DNA from 2 places in the Leucobacter allii genome. Region 2 is predicted to be linked to the other one. Evidence: riboswitches for the same ligand, from Rfam matches in the RefSeq annotation. Region 2 holds a riboswitch; the other holds the start of a gene.
What was found. Region 2 has a riboswitch for thiamine pyrophosphate ahead of MUN78_RS04015 (thiamine ABC transporter substrate-binding protein). Riboswitches for the same ligand answer to the same signal wherever they lie in the genome.
Positions count from the first base shown of each region.

Region 1: another riboswitch for thiamine pyrophosphate. It lies ahead of MUN78_RS05480 (ABC transporter substrate-binding protein); the one in region 2 lies ahead of MUN78_RS04015 (thiamine ABC transporter substrate-binding protein).

Region 1 is NZ_CP095045.1:1,173,556-1,182,143, forward strand. It holds gene MUN78_RS05460 (YncE family protein) at 1-1,073, shown strand, start outside; gene MUN78_RS05465 (YflT domain-containing protein) at 1,129-1,623, shown strand; gene MUN78_RS05470 (glycerophosphodiester phosphodiesterase family protein) at 1,633-2,403, shown strand; gene MUN78_RS05475 (Ykof family thiamine-binding protein) at 2,393-3,103, opposite strand; TPP riboswitch at 3,447-3,556, shown strand; gene MUN78_RS05480 (ABC transporter substrate-binding protein) at 3,589-4,665, shown strand; gene MUN78_RS05485 (ABC transporter permease) at 4,662-5,456, shown strand; gene MUN78_RS05490 (ABC transporter ATP-binding protein) at 5,453-6,229, shown strand; gene MUN78_RS05495 (2-isopropylmalate synthase) at 6,339-8,114, opposite strand; gene MUN78_RS05500 (FadR/GntR family transcriptional regulator) at 8,446-8,588, shown strand, end outside.
Region 2 is NZ_CP095045.1:878,718-887,305, forward strand. It holds gene MUN78_RS03990 (response regulator transcription factor) at 1-176, shown strand, start outside; gene MUN78_RS03995 (aliphatic sulfonate ABC transporter substrate-binding protein) at 232-1,248, shown strand; gene MUN78_RS04000 (ABC transporter permease) at 1,255-2,034, shown strand; gene MUN78_RS04005 (ABC transporter ATP-binding protein) at 2,031-2,804, shown strand; gene MUN78_RS04010 (cell division protein PerM) at 2,830-4,632, shown strand; TPP riboswitch at 4,639-4,748, shown strand; gene MUN78_RS04015 (thiamine ABC transporter substrate-binding protein) at 4,742-5,848, shown strand; gene MUN78_RS04020 (ABC transporter permease) at 5,853-7,658, shown strand; gene MUN78_RS04025 (nucleoside/nucleotide kinase family protein) at 7,649-8,371, shown strand.

The DNA.
Region 1 (8,588 bases), 290 kb from region 2:
CGGAGCCGCGTCCCGACCCGGCACCCGATCCGGCACCCGAACCGGCGCCCGCGCCGGTGCTCCTGCTCGCCTCGCTCGCGCACGCCGCCGAGGTCGCGGTGATCGATCCGGCGCTGCCCGACGCGGAGGCCGTGCAGCGGATCGCGGCCGGGGCGTCCCCCTGGGGCGTCGGCACGAGCCCGGACGGGCGCGTGGGCTACGCGGCCACCGCCGAGGGGCTCGCGGTGCTCGATCTCCGGGCGCGCCGGCGGACCGCGCTCGTCCCCTATCTGCACCCCGCAGCCGAGATCGGGGCGGGGGAGTACCGTCCGGGCGGGCTCGGTCTCGCCGTCGCAGCCGACGGCGCCAGCGTCGCCGTCGCGGTGGCGCCAGGAGACGGCAGCTGGCACCTCGAGGAGTACGACGTCGAGGCGGGCGCGTTCGCCCGCTCGGCGCCGGTGGGCGCGCGCCCCTTCGACGTGCTCGCGGACCCTGCAGGGGCCTGGGTCGCGAGCGTGGATCACGACGGCTTCACCGTCACCGTCGTCGATACGGCGGACTTCACCGCCGTGCAGCACCGCGTCGCGCCGTTCGGGGAGGAGGGCGGTCTCGCCTCCTGGGAGAAGCCGCATTACGGAGCGGTCGATGCGGGCGCCGATGCGGAGGACGGCGCGGGCGCCGCGTCGATCCTGCTGCCGTTCCAGGGGCAGGTGGTCCTCCGGCTGGATCCCCGCACCGGCGACGCCGCCGCGATCCCGAGCGCCGCGAACTCGCACGCGCACGGCACGGCGCTCGCGGGGCGGCGCCTGCTCACCGTCGGCACGGGCGCCTTCGGCAGCGCGACGGGGGCGCCGAACCTCTCGATCCTCGACGTGGACACGGGGGCGGAGCGCGTCGTGCCCCTCGCCGTGCCGCACGAGACGGTGGCGCTCTGGCGCGATGGCGACGGCGCGGAGTACGCCGCCGTCGCCGGCGGCAACACGCGGGACGAGGGGTGGGACGGGATCACGCTGATCGCGCTCGACGGCGACGGCGAGCGCGCGATCCCGATCCCCGGCTACCCGCAGGCCGTTGTCGGGTTCGCGGAGCGCTGAACCGATCCCGCGCTTCGGGCGGGTGCCACGCGGCCCGAGGTGGCAGAATCGAGGCATGAGCACCCCCACGCCGGGCGGCAGGGCCCGTCAGCAGCTGATGCCCGAGATCCCGAAGGGCGAGATCGTGTCGACGTACGACCGCTACGAGGACGCGAAGCACGCCGTCGACGTGCTCGCGCGGGCGAGCTTCCCGGTGCAGCAGATCAGCATCGTCGGCAACGACGTGCGCAGCGTCGAGCGGGTCACGGGTCGGCTCACCTACGGCAGGATCGCCCTCATGGGCGCGCTCTCCGGGGCGTATCTGGGGCTCTTCCTGGGGCTGCTGCTCTTCATCTTCCAGCCGGACAACGCGGCGATCCTCGGCGTCTTCGCCGCCGCCGTGGTGATCGGCGCGGGCTTCGGCATGCTCTTCGGCGTGCTCTCCTACGCGCTCAACCGCAACCGCCGCGACTTCTCCTCGGTCATGCAGATGGTCGCGACGCGCTACGACCTCGTGACGGAGCCGGAACTCGTGCACCAGGCGAGGCAGATCCTCACCGCGTCCGTCTAGCGGGCCGCCGTGGCCCATCCGTATCTCGCCGACCCGGTCCGTCCGCGCGTCCTCGCGCACCGCGGGCTCGTGCGACCGGCGGATGCCGCGCGGGGCGTCGCCGAGAACACCCGGGCCGCCTTCCGCGCCGCGCTGGCCGCGGGGGCGCGCTACCTCGAGACGGACTGCCGGGCCACGCGGGACGGGGAGATCGTGCTCGTGCACGACGCGGAGCTCGGGCGCGTCGCCGGCGACCCCCGCCGTGTCGCCGATCTCACGCACGCGGAGCTCGGTGCGCTGCTGGCGGGGCGCGGCGGCCTCCTCACCCTCGACGAGGCGCTCGCCGAGTTCCCGGACGCGCGATTCAACGTCGACGTGAAGGCCGCGGAAGCGGCCGCGGGCGTCGGGCGGATCGCGGCCGGGCAAGCGCATCGCGTCCTCGTGACGAGCTTCTCCGAGGCGCTGAGGCGCGCCGCGCTCGCCGCCGCGGCCGCCGTCCCCGGCTCCGTGCGACCGGCGACCGCCCCGGGTCGCGGCGGCATCGTACGCGTGCTGCTCGCGGTCGCCTCCGGCTCCCGCGCGCGCGTCGCCCGGGCCCTCGCGGGGATCGACGCGCTGCAGATCCCGGAGCGGCAGGGGATCGTGCCCGTGCTCACGCCGCGCGTCGTCGATGCCGCGCACCGGCACGGCGTCGAGGTGCACGTGTGGACGGTGAACGATCCCGCGCGGATGCGGGCGCTCGTCGCCCGCGGCGTCGACGGGATCATTACCGACCGCGCCGACCTCGCGCTCAGTCGCTGACCGGCGTCGGGCTGTTCACCGAGACGGTGAGATGGGTGACGACGTGCTGCACGGACGCGCCGACGCCGATCCAGGCGTTCGCGACGGTCTCGAGGACGGCCGCGAGATCGCCGTCGAGACGGGTCGCGTAATGGTCGGATCCTGCGTAGATCCCGTCGCGCTTCGCCGCCTCGATCGCCGCGTAGATGGGGGCCATGTGCTCCAGGTGCCTGTCGGGGGCCTGCTCCGGTGACCCGTCCGCGGATGCCGCGGGGGCGGTCGTTTCCGGTGCGGCCGGTTCGGTCCGTTCGGCCGGAACTGCCGGTTCGGCCGGTCCGGCGTCGAGGAGGGGGTAGAGGGACCAGTGAGCCCGCGCGCGCACGCCCGTGCCGGCGAGGGAGACGGGGGCGGCGCCGAGCGCGGGCACCCCGGGGGGAAGCGCGCACTGGAGCTCGCCCGGGCAGCCGCGGGAGAGCAGGATCGCGGCGGAGAGGTGCGCCCCGCTCGCCGCCGCGGCTCCGATGACGGCGGCCAGGTACTCGAGCACGCGCTGCTCCGCCCCGCTCACGAAGGTCGAGATGTCGTTCGTCTCGACGACGAGGCCCGCCGCGTCCGCGGCGGCGAGCGCGTCCAGGATGATCCGCACGTAGTCGGAGTCGTACACGGACAGCGTGAAGCGGGCGCCGACGCCGTACTGCTGCGGGGTCATCGATGAGGTCACGCCACCACCCTAGGGGATCGCCCGCGCGCGCGTGCGCCCGGGGCCGTGCGGAGCGCCCGTCGGCGCCCGGCCCTGCCCGTGCGCCAGGCCCCGCCCGTGCGCCCGGCCCTGCCCGTGCGCCAGGCCCCGCCCGTGCGCCAGGCCCCGTGCGGAGCGCCCGTCGGCGTTCGGAAATCACGCATTCCGGGGTTTCATGCGCGAATGAGGCCCATTCGCGTCATTCTCGGCGAGCTCGATGAAGGCGGCGAGGGCGTGGAGGCCGAGGAGGGCGATGAGGGCGGGGAGTCCGTGGCGGAACGAGGGAAGCGGAGCCGGGCGGCGGCCCCCGCGCGAGGCTGCTAGCCTGGGGGCACACGGGAGTCCGGTAGGCCGGGCTGAGAGGAAGGTCATCAACCTTCGACCGTCGAACCTGATCTGGATCATGCCAGCGCAGGGAGACACTCTTTTCGCACCCGTGCCCACCGAGAGAACAGGGGCACGCTTCCATGCGTCGACCGAACACCGCGCGCCGCACCGCCGGCCGCGTCACCACCACCGCGCTCACCGCCGCCGCGCTCGCGGCCGCGCTCGGCCTCGCCGGCTGCGCGCCGACCGATCCGGCGGGAGCCGATCCCGCCGCCGACCCCGCCGGGGGGTCCACCGTCACCTTCGCGCTCGACTGGGCGCCGAACACGAACCACATCGGCGTCTACGTCGCCGATGCGCTCGGGTACTACGCCGACGCCGGCCTCGACGTCGAGATCCTGCCCTACGGCTCGACCGCCGCGACGCAGCTCGTATCCGCGGGCGAGGCCGATTTCGGGATCGGCGGCCAGTCGAGCGTGCAGATCGCGCGCACGGCGGGGCTCGACCTGATCTCGGTCTACCGGGTGACGCAGCACGACACCGGACGCCTCGTCGTGGCGGGGGACCGCGACGAGTTCTCCCGCCCCGCCGAGCTCGACGGGGCGACGTTCGGCGGGTTCGGCTCGCCGCTGTACACGGCGCTCGCCACGGCGACGATCGCGGGTGACGGAGGCGCCGGGGAGTTCACCGAGGTCGTGCTCGATACCGGGGCCTACGAGGCGCTGGCGCAGGGGCGCATCGACTTCACGCTCTCGGTCGCGACCTGGGAGGGACTGCAGGCCGAGCTCGAGGGCGCCCCCTATCGGCAGTTCCGCTACCAGGACTTCGGGGTGCCCGAGCAGCAGTCCACGGGCATCGTCTCGAGCGAGGCCTACGTGGAGGGCCATCCCGAGGAAGCCGCAGCGTTCGTGCAGGCGACCGCCCGCGGCTACGCCTACGCCGCCGCGCATCCCGACGAGGCCGCCGAGCTCCTCATCGCGGCGAACCCTGACACCCTGGGCACCGCCCAGGAGCTCGTGCACCGGAGCGCGGAGATGCTCGCGCAGGACGGATACCTCGTATCGGAGGATCGCGCCATCGGCGCCGCGGACCCCGAGGCCTGGGCGGCCTTCGGCGCGTTCCTCTTCGACGGCGGCTTCCTCGTCGACGCGGAGGGGAAGCCGCTGGCCGAGGAGCCCGACTGGGGTGCGTACTACACCGACGAGCTGCTCGGGTGAGCCTCCGGTCCGTTGCGGGCGGAGGGCGGGGCGTCGGCGCCGTGCTCGCCCCGATCCTCGCGTTCCTCGTGCTGCTCGGCATCTGGCAAACGGTCGCCGCGGCGGGACTCGTGCCGGCCGACGTGCTGCCGGCGCCGAGCCGCGTCGTGGCCTCGGGGGTGGCCGAGCGGGCCGCGCTTCTCGGACACACCCTGCCGACGCTCACCGCCACGATCGCCGGTTTCGCGCTCTCGGTCACCGTCGCCTTCACGACCGCCGCGCTCCTCGACGCGTCGACGGCGCTGCGCAGCGCACTCCTGCCGCTCCTCGTGGTGAGCCAGACCCTGCCGCTCATCGCGCTCGCGCCGCTCGTGGTGCTGTGGTTCGGTTTCGGGCTGCTGCCGAAGGTGCTCCTCGTCGCGTTCGTGACCTTCTTCCCCATGGTCGTCGGCTTCCTGCGCGGCTTCGAATCCGCCGATCCCGAGGCGGAGCATCTGCTGCGCTCGATGGGCGCGTCTCGGGCCCGCGTCTTCCGCATGATCCGCCTGCCGGCCTCGGTGCCGTCCTTCTTCTCCGCGCTGCGCATCTCGATCACCTACGCGGTGGTCGGTGCGATCTTCGCGGAGTACGCCGGCGCCGTCGCGGGGCTCGGCGTCTACATGCAGTCCGCGAAGCACGTGTTCCGCACCGACCTCGTGCTCGCGGCGGTCGCCGTGAGCACGCTCCTCACGCTGGCCCTCTACGCGCTCGTCGTCCTCTGCGAGCGGTACGGCGCGCCGTGGCTGCGCATCGAGCAGGGGCGCGAGCGGTGAGCGACGGCCTGCAGCTGCGCGGGATCGCGAAGCGCTTCGGCGCGCGCACCGTGCTCGCGGACGTCTCGTTCGACGTGGCCCCTGGGGAGATCGTCGCCGTCGTTGGCCCGAGCGGCTGCGGCAAGTCGACGCTGCTGAGCCTGCTCACCGGGGCGCAGCGGCCCGACGCCGGGGAGATCCGCTACGGCGGGGCGGCCACCGCCGAAGCCGGTCGGCCGTTCGCCTACATGCCGCAGCGCGACGTGCTCCTGCCGTGGCGCCGCATCCTCGACAACGCGGCGATCGGTCTCGAGGTGGCGGGTCTCCCGCGTGCGGAGGCGCGCCGCCGGGCCGGGGCGCTCTTCGACGCCTTCGGGCTCGCCGGGACCGAGGATCGCTTCCCGCGGCAGCTGTCGGGCGGCATGCGGCAGCGGGTGTCGTTCCTGCGCACGGTCGTGCAGCAGCGCCCGGTGCTGCTGCTCGACGAGCCGTTCGGCGCGCTCGATGCGATCACGCGCGACGAGCTGCAGCGCTGGCTGCTCGGGATCTGGGATTCGCAGGGGTGGAGCGCGCTCTTCATCACCCACGACATCCGCGAGGCGGTGCGGATGGCCGACCGGGTGCTCGTGCTCGGCGGCGGGCGGATCGCGGGGGAGGTCGGCGTGACGCGGGACATCCCCCGCGGCGACGGCTTCCGCGCCGATCCCCGGGTGCCCGGCCTCGAGGAGCGGGTGCACGCGCTGCTGCGCGCCGCGGCGATGCCGGGGACGCCGGTGGCTCAGGGCCCCGCCTGAACCACGGGCGGCTCCCGGCGCCGAGCGACGCCGCGGGCGCCGGGCGACGCCGCGAGACACGCGGGTCGCGGGAGGCGGCGCGGTCGCCCCGCGCCGCCGACGGCCCGGCTCAGTCGGCGCCCGCGCCGACGCGAACCCCCGCGCCCGTGTCGACCCCCGCGCCCGTGTCGACGCCCGCACCTGCGCCCGCGGCGCGGACCACTGCCGTGCCAGCGGCGCGGACCACGGCTGCCGTACTCGCCGCCAGCACGGATCCGTCGTGCCCGGCCGACCAGCGCGTCCGTCCGTCGGCGCCGCGGAACTCCAGGAGGCTGAGCGCCGCGGCGCCGGCCCCGGCGCCGACGCTCGTCTGGTGGAGCCCGATCACCTCGATCGCGGCGCCGTGCGAGGCGAGCGCCGCCGTGAGCGCCTCGATCGGACCCGTCCCCGCGTGGACGCTGCGATGCTCCGCGCCGGCGATCCGGAGCGTGACCTCGCTGCGCGCCCCGCTCGCGTCGACGCTCGCGCTCGCGATCGGCGAGCGGGCGCCCGGATCCCAGAGGTACTCGCGCTCGAGCACGGACCACAGCTCCGCGGACGTCATCTCGCCGCCCGAGGCGTCGGCGTAGCGCTGCACGCGGCCGGCGAGCTCGATCTGGAAGCGGCGCGGCAGCTCGATGCCGTAGCCGGTCTCGAGCAGATGGGCGATGCCGCCCTTGCCCGACTGCGAGTTCACGCGGATCACCGCCGCGTAGTCGCGCCCGAGGTCGGCGGGATCGATCGGCAGATACGGCACCCGCCACGCGGCCTCGCCCTCGGGGACGCCGTCCGCGGCGGCCCGCTCCCGGTGCTCGGCCAGGCCTTTGCGGATGGCGTCCTGGTGGGTGCCGCTGAAGGCGGTGTGCACGAGGTCGCCGACGTACGGATGCCTGGGGTGCAGTTCCAGACGGTTGCAGTCCTCGACCACGCTCCGGATCCCGTCGATGTCGGAGAAATCGATCATCGGGTCCACGCCCTGCGCATGCAGGTTGAGCGCGAGGGTCGCGAGATCGACGTTGCCGGTGCGCTCGCCGTTGCCGAAGATGCACCCCTCGACGCGCTGCGCCCCCGCCAGCACGGCGAGCTCGGCGCAGGCCACGCCCGTGCCGCGATCGTTATGAGGGTGCACGGAGAGGATCACGCCGTCGCGCCGCGCGAGGCGGCGGTGCATGTACTCGATCTGGTCGGCGTAGACGTTGGGGGTCGCGATCTCGACCGTGGCGGGCAGATTGAGGATCACGGGGCGCTCCGGCCGGGCGTCCCAGAGCTCGGTCATCGCGTCGCAGATCTCGAGCGCGTAGTCGGGCTCCGTGAGGTTGAACACCTCGGGGGAGAACTGGAAGCGGACGTTCGGCAGATACCCGGCGAGCTCGAGCAGATCCCGACCGCCGGCGAGGATCAGCTCCCGCAGCTCCTCCCGGTCGCGCTGCAGCACCGTCTCGCGCCACACGGGCGCCGTCGCGGTGTACATGTGGATGACGACCTCGTTCTCGATGCCCGCGATCGAGGCGACCGTGCGCTCGATGAGGTCGCGCCTGGCGGGGGTGAACACGACGATGGTGACGTGCTCGGGGGCGACGCCGCCCTCGGCGATGAGCCGCACGAAGTCGTAGTCGGTCTGCGACGCGGAGGGGTATCCGACCTCGATCTCCGTGTACCCCATGCCGACCATGAGCTCGAAGAAGCGCCGTTTGCGTGTCGGATCCATCGGCTCGGCGAGGGCTTGATTGCCGTCGCGCAGATCGACGGGCACCCAGAGGGGGGCTCGGGTGAGGCGCGCATCGGGCCAGCGGCGCGCCTCGGCGCCGGGTTCGGCGAGCGGGACCCGGACGCGGGAGAAGGCGTCGCGGTAGCGGTGGGACGGCATGCCCGACGGGCGCTGACGGTTCCAGGTGGCCGGGGCGGCGGGGGTGGCCGTCGCGACCGGGGTCGCGGGGGCGACCGGGGCGGCGGGGTGCTCGGAGTGCACGGGGACTCGAGGGGACACGGGGGTTCCTTCCGGATCGTCGGGGTGCGGCCGGCAGCGCGTCGCTCCACGACGGGGTGCCGGCCGCGTCAGGCCCCGTCGTGGCGCAGAAGGTGGAGCATCCGGAAGAGCATGGCAGCCACTGTAGCACAACTCCTCAGACAAGTTGAGGTGTTGTGATACGCTGACGGCACTTGCGGGGCGCCGGGCCCCGCCGGGAAGAGGGGGACGCATGCCGGAGAACGCACGCGCCGGCGTCCGCAGGGAACCGCTGGCCGATCAGGCGGCGCAGCTGCTGCTCGAGCGCATCCGGGCGGGCGAGTGGCCACTCGGCGCCCGGCTGCCGGGGGAGACGACGCTCGCTCCGCAGCTCGG
Region 2 (8,588 bases):
TGCTGGCGGGCCTCGCCGAGGGCGGATCGAACGCGCGGATCGCAGCCGCCCTCGGCATCTCGGTGCCGACGGTGAAGACGCACGTCTCGAGCATCCTCGTGAAGCTGGGGGCCGAGAGCCGCACGCACGCCGTGGCGCTGCTGCGCCCGGTCGGGGGCGCGGCCCGCCTCCCGTAGGATAGGAGGGTTGCGCCGGCGGGATCCACGTCGGCTCCGCCGTGAAAGGATCGCCGTGACCAGTCGTCTCCTCCGTTCCCTCGCCGCCTCAGCGGCCGCGACCGCCGCGCTCGCCCTCGGCCTCGCCGGATGCGCCGCGCCGTCGGCCGACTCCGATTCCGGCTCCGCCGCAGGGGCGTCCGCCGGTGAGGCCTTCCGCATGGGCACGCAGCCCTGGCTCGGCTACGGGCAGTGGTACGTCGCGGACGAGCAGGGCTTCTTCGAGGATCGCGGCGTCGACGTCGAGCTGTCCAGCTTCAACGCCGACGCGGACGTCAATGCGGCGCTCGCCGCCGGGCGTCTGGACATGGCGAACGTCGGCGCGCAGGCGGCACTCCAGTTCATCGAGGAGGGGGTCGACGTGTCGATCGTCCTCATGCTCGACTCCGCGACGACCGCCGACGCGATCCTCAGCGGCGCGGGCGTCGAGGAGGTGGCCGATCTCGCGGGCAAGTCCGTCGCGTTCGAGCGCGGCGCGACGAGCGAGATCCTGCTCGCCGAGGCCCTCGAGGAGGCGGGGCTCTCCTTCGACGACATCGAGGTCGTCGAGGCCTCCGCCGACAAGGTCGCGCCCATGCTGCTCGCGGGGCGGGTCGACGCGGGCGTCACCTACGAGCCCTATGTCAGCGAGGCGCTCGGCGCCGACGCCGGGGTGAGCGCCGTCGCCACGGCCGGCGAGTACCCCGGACTCATCACCGACGTCCTCGTCGTGCGCAACGACGTGCTCGACGAGCGCCCCGACGAGGTGAGCGAGGTGCTCGCCGCCTGGGACGACGCGGTGGCGTTCACCGAGTCCGACACCGAGACCGCGCGCGGCATCATCGCCGCCGGCGTCGGTTCCGACGTGGCCGACCTCGAGACGGCCTTCGACGGCGTCCACTACTACACGCTCGCCGAGAACCGCGACGAGCTCACCGGCGCCTACGCCGAGGAGACGCTGCCCGCGCTCGCGGCCGTCGCCGAGCGGATCGGCCTGATCTCGGGCGATGTCGACGCGAGCACGGCGATCCGCACCGAGTTCCTGGGGGAGTAGCACCGCATGCGCATCGGGCGCCCCATCGGCAGAGCCGCGTACCTGACGACCGCCGTCGCAGCCTTCGTCGTGCTCATCGGCGCCTGGTGGCTCGTCACGGCGCTCGGCGTCGTCGATCCGATGTTCCTGCCCGGCCCCGGCGAGGTGCTCGGTGCGCTCGGCGCGCAGGCGGCGAACGGCGAGCTCTGGGCCGACATCGGGGTGAGCGCCTTCCGGATCCTCGTGGGGTTCGCGCTCGCGACCGTGATGGCCGTGCCCATCGGGACGCTCATGGGCGTCAACGCCCGCGTCGAGGCGGCCCTCGAGCCGCTCATGGACTTCATCAGGTACATGCCGGTCGTGGCGTTCGTGCCGCTGACGATCGTGTGGGTCGGGATCGAGGAGAGCCAGAAGTTCCTCATCATCTGGATGGGCACCTTCTTCCAGCAGGTCCTCATGGTCGCCGACGCCGTGCGGCGCACCCCGCGCACGCTCGTGAGCCTCGGGGAGACGCTCGGGCTCGGCTGGTTCGCACTGCTCACCCGCATCGTGGTGCCCTCGGCGATGCCGCGCATCTGGGACGCTCTGCGCATCACGCTCGGCTGGGCGTGGACCTGGCTCGTGGTCGCGGAGCTCGTCGCGGCGTCGAGCGGCATGGGCTTCCGCATCACGGTCGCGCAGCGCTTCTTCGAGACGGAGCTCATCATCGGCTACGTCCTCGTGCTCGGCGTGCTCGGCCTGATCCTCGACCAGCTCATGCGCGGTGCGGGGCGCCGTCTGTTCGCCTATCAGGAGGGTCGCGCATGATCGACGAGACCACCTCCGCGGAGCCGAAGCTGCGCGTCGCGGGGATCGTGAAGCGGTTCGGCGCCGTCACGGCGCTCGAGGGCGTCGACCTCGCCGTCGCGGAGAACGAGTTCGTCTCGATCGTCGGCGCCTCCGGGTGCGGCAAGTCGACGCTGCTCTCCCTCATCGCCGGACTCGAACCGCCCACCGCCGGAACGCTCGAGGTCGACGGCCGGGCGATCACCGGGCCGGGGCGGGACCGCGGCGTCGTATTCCAGCACGCGACGCTCATGCCGTGGCTGAGCGTGCAGCGCAACGTCGAGTTCGCACTGCGCGGCGAAGCCGGTCTCACGCGTGCCGAGCGGGCCGAGCGGGCCAGGGAGTTCCTCAGCCTCGTCGGCCTTGCAGGTTTCGAGGAGGCCTTCCCTGCGCAGCTCTCCGGGGGCATGCAGCAGCGGGTGGCGCTCGCGCGCTCCCTGAGCTATGGCCCAGACATCCTCCTCATGGACGAGCCGTTCGGAGCCCTCGACGCGCTCACACGACGCACCATGCAGGAGCTCCTCCTCGAGGTCTGGGAACGCCATCGGCTCACCGTGCTCCTCGTCACCCACGACATCGGCGAGGCCGTTGTGACGAGCGATCGGGTCGTCGTGATGAGCCCGCGTCCCGGGCGCGTGCAGCGGATCGTGGACGTGCCGATCCCGCGACCGCGCACGCTCGCGTCGGAGCGCACCGCGGAGTTCCAGGGGCTCGAGGACGGGATCCTGGATCTCATCCACGGCGCCGCCTGAGCCGCGCAGAGTAAGCTTTCCGTCGATGAGATCCATTGTGACCGCGACGATCGCCGCGATCGAGGCCGTCGCCGTCGCGCTCGCCGGCCTCGTCGTCGTCGCCGTCCCCGCCGTGCTGCTCTGGGCGGTGACGTTCCGGCTGTCCGCGGAGCCGAGCGCCGTCGCCGCGGCGGTTGGGGGGATCTGGCTCCTCGCGCACGGCGTGCCGCTCGCCTTCTCGCTCAGCGCCGAGGCGATGCTCGGCTGGGGCTTCGCCGCCGAGGAGCTGAGTTTCACGGTCACCCTCATGCCGCTCGGAATCACCCTGCTCACGGCCGCGCTCGCGGGACGCGCGGGGTGGCGCTTCGGGCGTCGGGGCGGCACCGGCGCCGCGGGCGTGCTCGGCGGTACGATCGGCTTCGGTGCCGTCGCGTTCGCCGTCGCACTGCTGGCCGCCCCGCTGCTCGGCGCGCCGGCGTGGGCGGCGACGCTCATGCCTGCAGCGGCATACGCACTCGTGGCGGGCGCCGCCTTCGTGCTCCGCGCGGCACGTGACGCGCATCCCTGGTGGGCGGCGAGCCTCCGTGCGCTGCAGCGCGGTCTCGAGTGGGTCGGCGTGCGGGGCGTCGCCGCCCTCCCCGCTCGCGCGGCCGAGACCCTGCGGATCGCGACCGCGGGACTCGCGGCGGCCGTCGGGCTCGCCGCGATCGCCACCGCCGTCGCGTGCGTGGCGGGCTACGGCGAGGTCATCGCGCTCACGCAGAGTCTCCAGCTCGACCCGCTCGGCTCCGTGCTGGTGTTCCTCGCCCAGCTCGCCCTGCTGCCCGTCGCCGTGACCTGGGCGCTCGCGTGGCTGAGCGGCGCGGGCTTCGCGATCGGCGCGGGGAGCTCGGTGAGTCCCTTCGAGACCCTGCTCGGCCCCCTGCCGGCGCTGCCCCTGTTCGGCGCGGTGCCCGACGGCTGGGGGGCCTGGGGCGCGATCGCGCCCGCGCTGCTCGTCGTCGCCGGCATCGGCGTCGCTCTGCTCTTCGCCCGGCGCGACGAACTGCGGCGCGCGAGCTGGCCCGTCGCGCTCGCGATGCCGGTCGTCGCCGCCCTGCTCGCGGGGCTCGGGGTCGCGGGGATCTCGGCGCTCGCCTCGGGCGCGCTCGGCCCCGACCGGCTCCAGTCCGCCGGTGCGTCCCCCTGGCTCGCGGGCGGGCTCGCCGCCGCCGAGCTCGGCGTCGGGCTGCTGCTCGGCGCGGCGGCCGGGCGTGCCGACCTCTCCCGCGTGCGGGAGGCGCTGCCCGCCGCGCTGCCCGGGACGGAGGCGCTGCAGCGGCTCGCGGGCGCCCGCGCGCGAGGCGGTCCGGACGCCGAGGCGACGGTCGACCTCTCGGATCTGGTGGGGCGCGCGGAGACGGTCGGCCGCCCCGATCCCGCGGATCCCCGGGCATCCGGTCGCGGCGGCGACGCGGTCGCGGTCGCCGTCGCCACGACGGAGGCCGAGCCGGCCGATCCCGACTCGGAGCCGGCGGTCGGCGAGATCGCGGCCGGCGAGTTCGGCGCGGAAGCGTTCGACACGAGCACGATCGACACGAGCACGATCGGCACGGAGTCGATCGACACCGCGGCGATCGGCACGGAGTCGATCGACACCGAGGCGTTCGACACCGAGGCGTTCGACGTCGAAGCGGCCGAGGCGGCGGACGCCGAGACCGACGGGACCGCTGACGCCGAGGAGGCCGAGACGGCGGAGATCCTCCGCGCCTACGCCTGGGACAGCGCCGTTCGCCCCGAGGGCGAGACGGAGGCGCCCGAGGAGCGGCGCGCGCGCCGCGGTTGGCGGTTCCCGCCGCGCGGGCGCTAAGCTGGCGGGGCAATCCACGGGAGTCCCGACGCGCGGGGCTGAGAGGGAGCACGCGAGCTCCGACCGTTCAACCTGATCTGGTTCATGCCAGCGGAGGAAGGAAGCCTCGATGTTGCCTGCACGCACGCTCCTGAAGTCCCGTCGATCCCGCATCGCCGCCACGCTCGTCGCCCTCGCCCTCGGAGCATCGCTCGCGGGCTGCGCCGGCGATGATGACGCGGCGAGCGGCGAGACCGTGACGCTCGTCGTCCACGACTCGTTCCCGAACGAGGAGTTCGCGGCCGCCGCGAGCGCCGCGACCGGCTACGACGTCCAGGTCGTCTCGGCGGGGGACGGCGGGGAGCTCACCAACAAGCTCGTGCTCACCCAGGGCGCGCCGATCGCCGACGCCTTCTTCGGAGTCGACACGATCTTCGCCTCGCGCCTCGTGGAGCACGACGTCGTCGCGCCGTACGCGCCGGAGGGGCTCCCGGAGAGCGCGGCCCGCTTCGCCGCGGCGGAGGACGCCGATGCCGGTGCACAGGCGATCGCCGAGACGGGTCTCGTGCCCGTCGATCACGGTGCGACCTGCGTGAACATCGATCCGTCGTGGTTCGCCGAGGCCGGGATGCCCGAGCCGGAGAGCTACGAGGATCTCGCCGATCCCGAGTACGCCGCCCTCACGGTGCTCCTCGACCCGACCGCGTCCTCCACCGGGGCCTCCTTCCTCGTCGGCACGGTCGCCGCGTTCGGCGAGGCGGGCTTCGCCGACTACTGGCAGCGGCTCGTCGACGGCGGGGCGCGCATCGAGCAGGGCTGGAGCGACGCCTACTACGGCCGGTTCACGCAGGGCGGGGAGGGCGGCACGCTGCCGATCGTCGTCTCCTACGCCTCCTCGCCCGCCTTCACCGTCGATGCCGAGGGCGAGTCGAGCAGCACCCGAGCGCTGCTCGACACCTGCACGCGGCAGGTCGAGTACGCCGGCGTCCTCGCCGGCGCCGCGAACGAGGCGGGCGCCCGCGCCGTCGTCGACTACCTGGTGTCCGAGGAGTTCCAGCGCACCATCCCCGACGCGATGTACATGACGCCGGTCGATGACGCGGTGGAGCTCCCCGCGGCCTGGACCGAGTTCGCGCCCGAGCCCGAGGCGGACCGCACCCACGACCTCTCGCCGAGCGCCATCGAGGCGGGCCGCGAGGGCTGGCTGCGAACGCTGAGCGAGCGGATCGGGCTCTAGTCCGGTGCGCCGGAGCGCGTGGGGCGTCGCGGGCTGGACGCTCGCCGCAGCGCTGCCCCTCGCGTTCCTCGCGCTGTTCTTCCTGTGGCCGGTGCTCGCGCTCGTGGCGACGGGCTTCGTCTCCGATGGCGACGGAGGCCCGCGCCTCGACGCGAGCGGGCTCCCCGAGGTCTTCGGGTCCGCGCGCACCGGGAGGGTCATCGCCCAGACGCTCGCGCAGGCCGGGCTCGCCACGGTCGTCTCGGTGCTGCTCGGGCTCCCGGCGGCGTACGCGCTCTACCGCCTGGACTTCCCCGGCCGGACGCTGCTGCGCGGGATCCTCACGGTGCCCTTCGTGCTGCCGACCGTCGTCGTCGGCGTCGCATTCTCGGCGCTCGTGGGGCCGGGGGGTCCGCTGGCGTGGCTCGGCTGGGATCGGAGCCTCGCCGCCATCGTCGCCGCCCTCGCGTTCTTCAACGTCCCGCTCGTGGCGCGCACCGTCGGCGGGTTCTGGGAGCGGATCGACGACAGCGGGGAGCGGGCCGCCCGGATCCTCGGAGCCGGCCACGTCCGCGCCTGGCTGACCGTCACGCTGCCGGCGCTCGCGCCGGCCCTCGCCTCCGCGGCGGCCCTCGTCTTCCTGTTCTGCGCGACATCATTCGGCGTCGTGCTGATCCTCGGGGGGCGGGCCTTCGCGAACGTCGAGACCGAGATCTACCGGCTGACAGTGCAGTTCCTCGACCTCCGCGGCGCGGCCGTGCTCTCGCTCGCCCAGTTCGCGATCGTCGGCGCGGCGCTCCTCGTCTCGGCCCGGCTCCGACGCTCGGGGGAGCGGGCCGTCGAGCTCCGCGACGCCGCGCCCCGCGCCAAGCGCCCGGGCGCCGCCGATCTGCCGGCGCTGCTCGTCTTCGGCCTCACCGTGCTCCTGCTGCACGCGCTGCCGATCCTCGCGCTCGTACTGCGCTCGCTGCGCGATGCCTCCGGCGGCTTCTCGCTGGCCAACTACGCGGCGCTCGCCGAGCCCCCGGTCGGGCTGCCGCTCGACGCGCCCGTGCTGACGGCGATCGGGCTCTCCGTCCGGATCGCCGCGGTCGCCGCGATCCTCGCGATGGCGCTGGGGATCCTCATCGCATTCGTGCTCTCGCGCCGACCGGCCTCGCGCGTGCTCAGGAGGAGCCAGGAGCTCTTCGACGGCCTGGTGATGCTTCCGCTCGGGGTGTCGGCCGTGACGCTCGGCTTCGGACTGCTGCTCACGATGCACCGTCCCCTGGGCATCGGGCTGGATCTGCGCACCTCGGCCGCGCTCATCCCCATCGCGCAGGCCCTCGTCGCGCTCCCGCTCGTCGTCCGGATCCTCCTCCCCGTGCTGCGCGGCATCGACGAGCGGCTGCGCTTCGCGGCCGCCACGCTCGGCGCGGCGCCCGGCACCGTGCTCGCCACGATCGACCTGCCGATGCTCGGTCGATCCGCCGGCCTCGCGCTCGGCTTCGCCTTCGCCGCATCGCTCGGCGAGTTCGGCGCGACGTCCTTCCTCGTGCGGCCGGGGGAGCAGACACTGCCCGTCGCCATCGCCGAGCTCGTCGGGCACCCGGCACCGGGCAGCTACGGCGCCGGGCTCGCTGCGGCCGTCGTGCTCGGCGCGCTCACCGCCGCCGTCATGCTGCTCGCCGAGCGGCTGCGGTTCGGCGGGCGGCTGCGGCTCGGCGGGCGGGGGAGATCTCGGGGCCGGGGAGCCGGGCCGATCGGAGGCGGACGCTCGGGGGCCGGCATCGGGTCGCCGGGGCGCATCGCGGGGGACGCGCCGCGGCGGGAGGAGATCGCGTGGGTGTGAATCGCGAGCTGCACGGCGTGGACGTCGTCATCCTGGACGGTCGCTCGGGGTCGGGGAAGACCTCCCTGGCCGCGCGGATCGCGGAGCGCTTCCGCGCGGACGGCCGCCCGGCGGCGGTGCTGCACGTGGAGGATCTCTACCCCGGCTGGGACGGTCTCGCCTTGGGATCCCGGGCGGTGTCCGAGGCGCTCACCACGGGCGTGTACCGCCGGTACGACTGGGAGGCGCGGGCCTTCGCCGAGCGCGTGCCGGTGCCGGCGGGCGTTCCGCTCATCATCGAGGGCTGCGGCGCCCTCACGGCGGCGAATCTCGCGGCCGCGGTGGCGCGGGTGCGCGCGGGCAGGTCGGAGCGGGTGGACGCGGATGCGGCGGCGCGGGTGCGCGCGGATGCGGCGGAACGCGCGCGCGCGGATGCGGCGGCGCGGCGGAATGCCGACGGGGCGGCGCCGGGGCGCTCCGCCGCCGGCACCGGTGAACGCGTCTCCGCGATGCGCGCCGCCGGCGAGATCGCGGGCGGATCCGGCGCCGCGCGACAGCGCGTCCGCGCCGTGTGGTTGGACTGCCCCGAGGCGCTGCGACGGGAGCGGGCGCTCGCCAGGGACGGCGACGTCTTCGCCCCGCACTGGGAGCGCTGGGCGGCGCAGGAGGCGGCGTTCTTCGCGGCGCACGAGCCCTGGGCGCTCGCCGACGAGGTCATCGCCTGCGACGTGTGACGTGCGATGCGTGACGTGCGACGTGTGACGTGTAACCCGCAATGCGTGACCCGCAACGTGTGACGTGCGACGCATGACCCGCAACGTATGACGTGCGACGTGCGGTGCGTCACGCGGCTTCGGTGACGGATGCGGCTTCGGTGAGTCCGGATCCGCCGCATTGGGCTCACCGAAGCCGCATCTGCGACCGAAGCCGCGCCCGCGTTCGGGAACCGTT